DNA from 2 places in the Geminocystis sp. CENA526 genome. Region 1 is predicted to be linked to the other one. Evidence: predicted binding sites of a transcription regulator. Region 1 holds the regulator's gene; the other holds the start of a gene.
The links. The regulator NtcA, encoded in region 1, controls nitrogen genes in cyanobacteria. The targets are predictions, from matches to a motif close to TTTGTANCNNNNGNTACAAA.
Positions count from the first base shown of each region.

Region 2: the regulator NtcA is predicted to act here: its motif matches at 2,278-2,297, upstream of gifA (glutamine synthetase inactivation factor IF7A).

Region 1 covers NZ_JBLZFY010000008.1:3,488-7,550, reverse strand. The annotation lists gene rodA (rod shape-determining protein RodA) at 1-274, opposite strand, end outside; gene ACN4EE_RS03995 (NblA/ycf18 family protein) at 518-685, opposite strand; gene fabI (enoyl-ACP reductase FabI) at 937-1,722, opposite strand; gene ntcA (global nitrogen regulator NtcA) at 1,879-2,556, shown strand; gene ACN4EE_RS03980 (ABC transporter permease) at 2,752-3,867, opposite strand; gene ACN4EE_RS03975 (slr1957 family protein) at 3,934-4,063, opposite strand, start outside.
Region 2 covers NZ_JBLZFY010000034.1:5,804-9,866, forward strand. The annotation lists gene def (peptide deformylase) at 66-548, shown strand; gene lptC (LPS export ABC transporter periplasmic protein LptC) at 644-1,783, shown strand; gene gifA (glutamine synthetase inactivation factor IF7A) at 2,023-2,223, opposite strand; gene ACN4EE_RS11055 (hypothetical protein) at 2,338-2,583, opposite strand; gene ACN4EE_RS11060 (STAS domain-containing protein) at 2,769-3,113, shown strand; gene ACN4EE_RS11065 (Mini-ribonuclease 3) at 3,147-3,605, shown strand; gene ACN4EE_RS11070 (C-type lectin domain-containing protein) at 3,602-4,063, opposite strand, start outside.

The DNA of each region.
Region 1 (4,063 bases):
GCGCACCATTAACGGTATCTCCCGCAAAAATGACAACTACTAACAGTATATTGGTTATGGCGTAGGTTATCCAATGAAATCGTAATAGTATTTCGTAGGGAAAATAGGATAAACCCATTAAAATAATAAAACCCACCACTGTCATAATTAGCTGTTGTTGCCAATCAGATATTTGCTCATAGCTTTGGGTACTATAAATAATTAAAGAACCAAAGGAGCTTAATCCCACTATTAAGCAGATTAAAAACCAATCTAAATTTCTGGTATTATTCACGTTCGATCGAGATCATTAAAACTTCATTGTTGATAGTCTAGCTTAATAATTGTCCTTTCGTGGTTAGATTAGTTCGATCGAGCTTAAACATTTTAGACATAATGTAGCGACAATAAAAAAATTCAGTAAAAGACGTTGTTGAGATAAAAAATAAAAGACATAGAATTTAGATAACAGTTAACAAAGAATCTCATTGCCGAGAAATACAATGATTATCAAATTTACAACAACGTCTAGGGAATTTTACACATTTTTGAATAATTGTTTCATTAAGTTATCTTTCACCATCATCTGACGAAATACCTCAATTAAATATTCTTGGGCTTGTTCTTGACTTAACTTTTTAACTTGATCTTTGAGAACTTCCAACTTAAATTGTTGTTCCAAACTCAGTTTAGTAGGTGTTTCCATTAGTTTTACTCCTCAATTAATTCATTAGATATAAATAACCTAACATAAGGATATTAAAACCGCAACTTTGTCAAGCAATCTGTCTAAATTGTTACTTTTTTTAACATTTTTAAAAAGTACGGTTGTCTCAAAGTACTTCAGATAGGTTTAAACCCAATATTTATTAGAAATCAGAAATCTATATAAAAATCTTCATTCTTCATTCTTCATTCTTCATTCTTCATTCTTCATTCTTCATTCTTCATTCCTAATTACCCTTGAGTCATGCCCATTATTTCGTAACCTGCATCAACATAAATAATTTGTCCAGTAATACCACTAGCTAAATCACTGCACAAAAAGGCGGCGGTGTTGCCTACTTCGATTTGAGTTACGGTACGTTTTAAGGGGGCAACGGCTTCCACATGGTGAATCATGTCTAAAATACCCCCAACGGCTGAAGATGCAAGGGTGCGGATGGGACCCGCCGAAATAGCATTTACCCTTACATTTTGACTACCTAATTCGGAGGCTAAATAACGCACACTCATTTCTAAGGCTGATTTAGCAATACCCATAACGTTATAGTTGGGAATGACTTTTACTCCTCCTAAATAGCTTAAGGTGACAATACTTCCTCCCGATGCCATCATGGGTTTAGCTGATTGTACTAAACGAGTGAGAGAATAGGCACTAATATCGAGGGCTGTTTTAAAACCATCACGGGAAGTGTTGCTAAAATCTCCTGCTAAATCGTCTTTTTGAGCAAAGGCTAAACAATGGATTAAAATATCGATATGTCCCCATTTTTCTTTAATTTGGGCAAAGGTTTCATCTATTTGAGCATCATCTTGTACGTTACAGGGTAAAAAAACGCTAGGGTTTAAAGGGGCAACTAATTCTCCTACTTTTTTCTCAAATCTCCCTTTTTCATCGGGCAGGTAGGTGACACCAATATTTGCCCCTGCTTTATGTAGCTGTTGAGCAATACCCCATGCGATCGATTTATTATTAGCAATACCAGTTACAAGGGCATTTTTTCCTTTTAAATCTAACATATTCTTGATTTTTTCTTTAATTTTCTGTAATATCTGACAATAATTGATTAAACTAATTACGTTATAGATAGTTATCTAGTTTACAATTACTTATCTTCTTATAAAAAGTGTCCTTTATTCGATCGAACATTAAATATTATTAAGTAACTATCCCCTATGCAATCAATCTTAAATCAAGAACAACCTTTAGCCTCTGTATTTCGTCAAATTGGAGCTGGAATTTATACTCCTGTAGTGGAAAGATTTGAACGTGGTAAGACAATTTTTTTTCCCGGAGATCCAGCAGAAAGGGTATATTTTTTAATGAAGGGTGCTGTCAAATTGTCACGGGTGTATGAAGCAGGAGAGGAAATAACAGTAGCTTTATTGAGAGAAAATAGTGTTTTTGGGGTTTTGTCTTTGGTAACAGGGCAAAAGTCCGATCGATTCTATCATGCGGTGGCTTTCACTCCTGTAGAATTATTATCAGCCCCTATTGAGCATTTTCAACGAGCGTTAAGAGATAATCCTGAACTATCACGACTTATGTTACAAGGATTGTCTTCTCGAATTTTACAAACAGAATTAATGATTGAAACCCTTGCCCATCGTGACATGGCTTCTCGTTTAGTTAGTTTCCTGTTGATACTATGTCGAGATTTTGGGATTCCTAGCCTTAATGGTGTTACGATCGATCTCAAACTATCCCATCAGGCTATTGCCGAAGCCATTGGTTCAACACGGGTGACGGTAACAAGATTACTAGGAGAATTAAGACAAGACGGCTTGATTTCTATTACCAAGAAAAAAATTACAGTCCATAATCCAGTCGCATTAAGTCAACAATTTGCTTAAAAATTGAGTAATAAGTAGGGTTTGCTCAAAAAGTGTTTTAGTTAGGGGGTGCACAAAAAGTATTTTGATGAGGGTAAGTATCAGGTGTCAGGTGTCAGGTGTCAGGTTAAAGAATGAAAAATCAAGATTTTGAATCTAATCATTAGCTTTAGACTATATTTATTATTACGATTTAGTTTCAAGAACCCTTAATTCTTAATTCCTAATGCTTTTGGGATCGAGTGCATCCCTTAATCCATCCCCTAATAAATTAAAAGATAGTACCGTTAAAATAATTAAAATAGCAGGAGGAAAAATTAGCCAAGGTTGTAAAACTAATACCGAAGCATTGGAGGCTAATGACAGTAAATTACCCCAACTGGGATCGGGTTGTTGAATGCCTAAACCAATCAAACTTAATACAGATTCTGCCACGATAAAACTAGGAATGGAAAGAGTGGCAGAAATGACTATATAAGTCGCTGTTTGCGGTAAAATATGCTTGATAATAATATAGAAAGAATTTGCCCCGATCGATCTAGCAGACTGCACAAATTCTTGTTCTTTGAGGGTTAAAACTTGCCCCCTAATAACTCTAGCTAAACCCGACCAACCGATAAAAGAAGTAATTAAAATAATTAACATAAATCTCTGCGCACTGCTCAAACTCGGCGGTAAAACGGCGGCTAATGCTACTAATAAATAAATACCCGGTATGGTCATCAAAACTTCCACCAGTCGCATTAAAATATTGTCTAAAATGCCTCCAAAATAACCTGCAATGCCTCCAATTATCATGCCGAGGGGAAAAGAAATTAAAATGCCAATTAAGCCAATAAAAAGGCTAATTCTTCCGCCAAATAATATTCTACTAAATTGATCTCTACCCTGTTCATCTGTGCCTAAAAGATTAATTTTTCCTTCTCCTAAAGTACCGAATAAACGTCTTTGCAGAGTAAAACCTGAGAAGATTTCTACCTCGTCAAAGGTGGGGGGTAAAGGTAATTTTATTTGTAAAAATTGATAGGGTTCACCCTTAACAAATAAACGAATGGGAGAAGGTTTTGTGTAGTCTATTTCTAAGGTTCGATCGCCCGTGTTTATATCGGTTCGTCCTTGAGTAGTAGGATATACATGAAGTCCGATAAATTGTTTATCTTGATTACGCCAATAAATAGTAGTTGGTGGCAATAAAGAACCATTTTCCTGAGCAGAATAGGGATTATAGGGGGCAATAAAATCCGCACCTAATACCATAGCATAAAAAAATACAAGAATGATAAACCCTGATTTTGCCAAAGGATTATTTTTTAGTTTTCGCCACCAATTCATGAAGAATGAAGAATTAAGAATGAAGAATTAAGAATGAAGAATTAAAAATTATGCACTATTCACTATTCACTCTACTTCAAAATGTCCCACCACGATCGAACAAAAAGCAAAAGCAAACACTAAAGGCATAGGACAATTGAGAAAATAAGTTAAAAGTATTGCCGTTAAAGTAATTATAATAGCACTTCCCAACCAA
Region 2 (4,063 bases), on a different contig from region 1:
AGATTGAATAATATTCAACCCCGACGAAGCAATTAAAAATCTTTTCTGGAGAAATCTAATATTTAATGAATCAAGAAATTTTACTAATTGGCAACCCCAGATTAAAACAAATCGCCCAAGAAGTTAAAGACATTCATCATCCCAAAATACAAACCCTCATTGATAACTTATTAACTATTACTTATAAGTGTCATGGGGTAGGTATTGCCGCCCCTCAAGTTGGGGAGTCTAGTCGTGTTATTATTATTGCGTCACATCCCAATATTCGCTATCCTGACGCGCCTTTTATTCCTCCTATGGCAATGATTAACCCACGCATTATCAGTCACTCTGAGGATATTATCCTACGTCAAGAAGGTTGTTTGAGTGTGCCAAATCAACGGGAAGATGTGCCACGATATAGGGATGTTATGGTAGAATATTTCGATCGAGATGGTAATTATCAAATAAAAGAATATAATAATTTTGTGGCAAGAATCATTCAACACGAATTAGATCATCTTAATGGTATTCTATTTGTCGATCGAGTTCACAAAGAAGTAAGCTAGGACGCATATAAGTTTACTGGTTAGGATAGGCAACAGGCAACAGGCAAAAGTTATTAATTCTTAATTCTTAATTCTTAATTCTCAATTCTTAAAGAATGTTATTTAAAAAGTCAATTTCTACTATTTTATTATGCTGTTTGTTAGTGAGTTGTCAGGGAAATAATCCTGTAGAAGAAACAGAAGAAACGGAATTTAAAAGAGAAGTAGAACAGGGATTAGTGTTATATAATGCAGTATTAGAACAATCTAATGCTAAAGGAGAACTTTTATGGCGTTTAAGTACAAAAAAAGCTATTTATACCCAAGATAAAGAAAGTGCTATTTTAGAAGATTTAACAGGTAATTTGTATGAAAATGGGAAAATTATTTTAAAAGTTAGTGCTGAAAGAGGAGAAGTAAAAAATGAAGGCAAAGAAATTTATTTATACGATGATATTTTAGCTTTTGATACTCGTAATAAAGCTGAATTTAAGGGTGACACTTTGGTATGGAAACCAGAAGAAAATGTGATGTTAATGATAGGAGAAGAAGGAATAACCGCAAATCATCCTAAATTAGTGGTTAAAGCAAGGGAGGCAAAATATAACACCACCACTCAATTATTAGAATTAAATAAAGATATTTTAGCCACCACAATTAACCCCTCTTTACAATTAAAAACTCAACATTTATATTGGCAAATTCCCGAAAATAAAATTATTGGAAATAGTCTATTAGATATAGTGCGTTACGATGAGAAAAAAAAGGTAACGGATAAGTTAAAAAGCAATCAAGCTGAAATAGATATAGATGCTAATATCGCTATTATTAATGGTAATATTGAGTATCAATCTTTAGAACCACCTTTACAAGCGGCAACAGAAAGAATTACTTGGTATTATCTCGATCGAAAAATGCGATCGAATGCCCCGACAAAATTAGTACAACCTGAAGATGACATGACATTAACAGCGAATAATGTGGACTTTGATTTAGCAGAAAATTTAGTCTATTTACAAGGAGGAATTTATGGACAAGCAGTCAAAAATGAGGTAGAAATTTACTCAGATAATTTAGTGTGGAATTTAGACAATCAAGAAATAACCGCCGATGGCAATGTCTTTTATAAACAGATAAATCCCGACTTTAATTTACGAGGCATGAGAGCGATTGGCAGGTTACAAGACAAACAAATTACAGTAAAAGGTAATCAAGATAATCCAGTCAAAACGATAATTTATAGCAACGAATTATAATTAGGGGTTGCCTCATAGTATTTTGATGAAGGTAGGGAAGAGCGGATTTGCAAAAAGAGAAGAGTTTTAAGGGTTTTAATTCTTAGAATCACATTATGTAATTATCTAGTATCACCATATTTTTCTAGTCTTCAGATTTATTCAGCAAACCCCCAATAAAATAGACGTAAATACATTCATCGTTGATTTACGCCTGTGTTTTAATATTCATTTTTGCTTAAATTAAATTGTTGATGTAATTAACTTAAAGTACTGTTGCTTCGATCGTAACTACGAGCAAAACTAGATAAGGGTGCAGACTTTAAATTTTCATAATATTCTGTATTATTAACATCCATGCCGATTTCACCTGCAAGTCTTCCTAACATAGACTGTTGACGATTTCTAATCATTTTATCATGACGTATCATTAATGCACGGGCTTTTTGAGTAGTATTCATAATCTTTATCTTTTCTTTTTTATTTATCGCTTACACTTATTATCATAAATAAAATCTGTATAAATTGCTACAAAATAGAGAAAAAGTTAATAAACCTTAACAATAAAAATTTTCTTAAGGTACGATCGATCTTAGCAAGTTGAGTATTCTTAACAAAAAAATTCTGTGACGCAATTCTGAGTTAATTTGAGGAGGAAAAGGGCTATTTGCCATTTCTTCTTTCAATAAAGCATATTCCTCAGGAGTCAAAGGTTGATTATCTTGAGGGGATTTAGCTTCCATAATAATTTCCGTTGCCAAAACTTCTTCAGGAATATCATCGGGAGGGGGTAATGCCCTTACAGAAAGAGAATTAGACATTACAGACAATAAAGAAAAAAGTATGATGGAGAAAAAATTTTTCATAGCAGAATTACGAAGAAATGTTAAAGAATAAGGAGAAAAAAGAGAAAAAAATTAAGATTGAGAAGAATTTAAGCTATATTATACAATTGTTAATTAACTACAGATACCGTAGGGAGGTAGCTATTTCAGAACAACTAAATCTGACAGTAAGTCTAAGAGGGACTCGTGAAGTCAGAAATAATTGCCAAATTTTTCATTTACTAGGGCAACTAGATGCTTTTTCTGAGCCTACTTTTCAGAAAGTCATCTTAAGCTATGTCAAAGAAACTGCTAATAAAATCATTTTAGATTTATCCCAAATAGACTTTATTGATAGCTCAGGATTAGGCGCATTGGTGCGTATTGCCAAACAAGTAAGTACCATGAAAGGAGACTTGCAAATCGTCAGTAATGCTAGAGTGACTCAAACCGTCAAAATGGTAAGATTAGAGAAGTTTCTGAAATTGAAAAATTCTCTTGATGAGGCGTTAAAAGATATATCGTAAAAATTAACTCAGTTTCCAGCGTTATTTAATTTTATGGACATTAATCCATTACCTTTCAATAATCTCCCTCAATCTGACTCTGAGAATGAGGTTATTCCCCACTGGAAATTAATTTTTAATGGCGAAATTTCCGCCTCATCACTACAAACTATTTCCCCTAGTGCTTTTGCTTATATCGGTGATGCGGTTTATGAGTTATATATTCGCACTCATTACTTATTTCCTGCTAAAAGAATCTCTGACTATCATCATCGAGTAGTAGAAAAGGTAAGGGCTGAAACTCAAGCAGTTTATCTGCAACAATTATACCCCATACTTACAGAAACAGAATTAAATTGGGTTCGGCGAGGGCGAAATTCTGTCAAAAAGTCTCCTCGTCGTTTATCTTTACAAACCTATCAACAGGCTAGTGGTTTAGAAACTTTGTTGGGTTATTTATACATTTGCGATCGAGATAGGCTTCATTTTTTATTATCGCAACTGAGAATTTAGTCTTCATCGGTGACTTTTTCCACAATGCCCCTAAGTATAGCATGAGCAGGTGCATCACTCCATGTTCCCACTGGTCGATCGAACGGATTAGCGATACCATTTAATGTACCAAAATGTTCTCCTCCATGTTCAGGGTTATTATTTGGCTCACCTTTTGCCCAATTAAAATAATCGGATTTTTCACCACTTATCCACACAAAATCTCCCTCTTTTTCCACATCATTAATCCCAATCCATAAAAATTTTGTTTCAGGTGTTAAGAAGGTTTCTACTAACCATTGATTCTCTTTTTCATCGTTAATGGTTACTAAATTTCCTCCTTTTTTTTCAGCCCATTGTTGAGCGTTTTCCCAAGTCATTTCAGGGGTTAAAAAGTATTTATTTCCATTGTCGGGATTAACAATTTTGGTGATTTCTTCTGCTTTTAAGTTCGATCGAATTATCCAAGGAGAAAATAA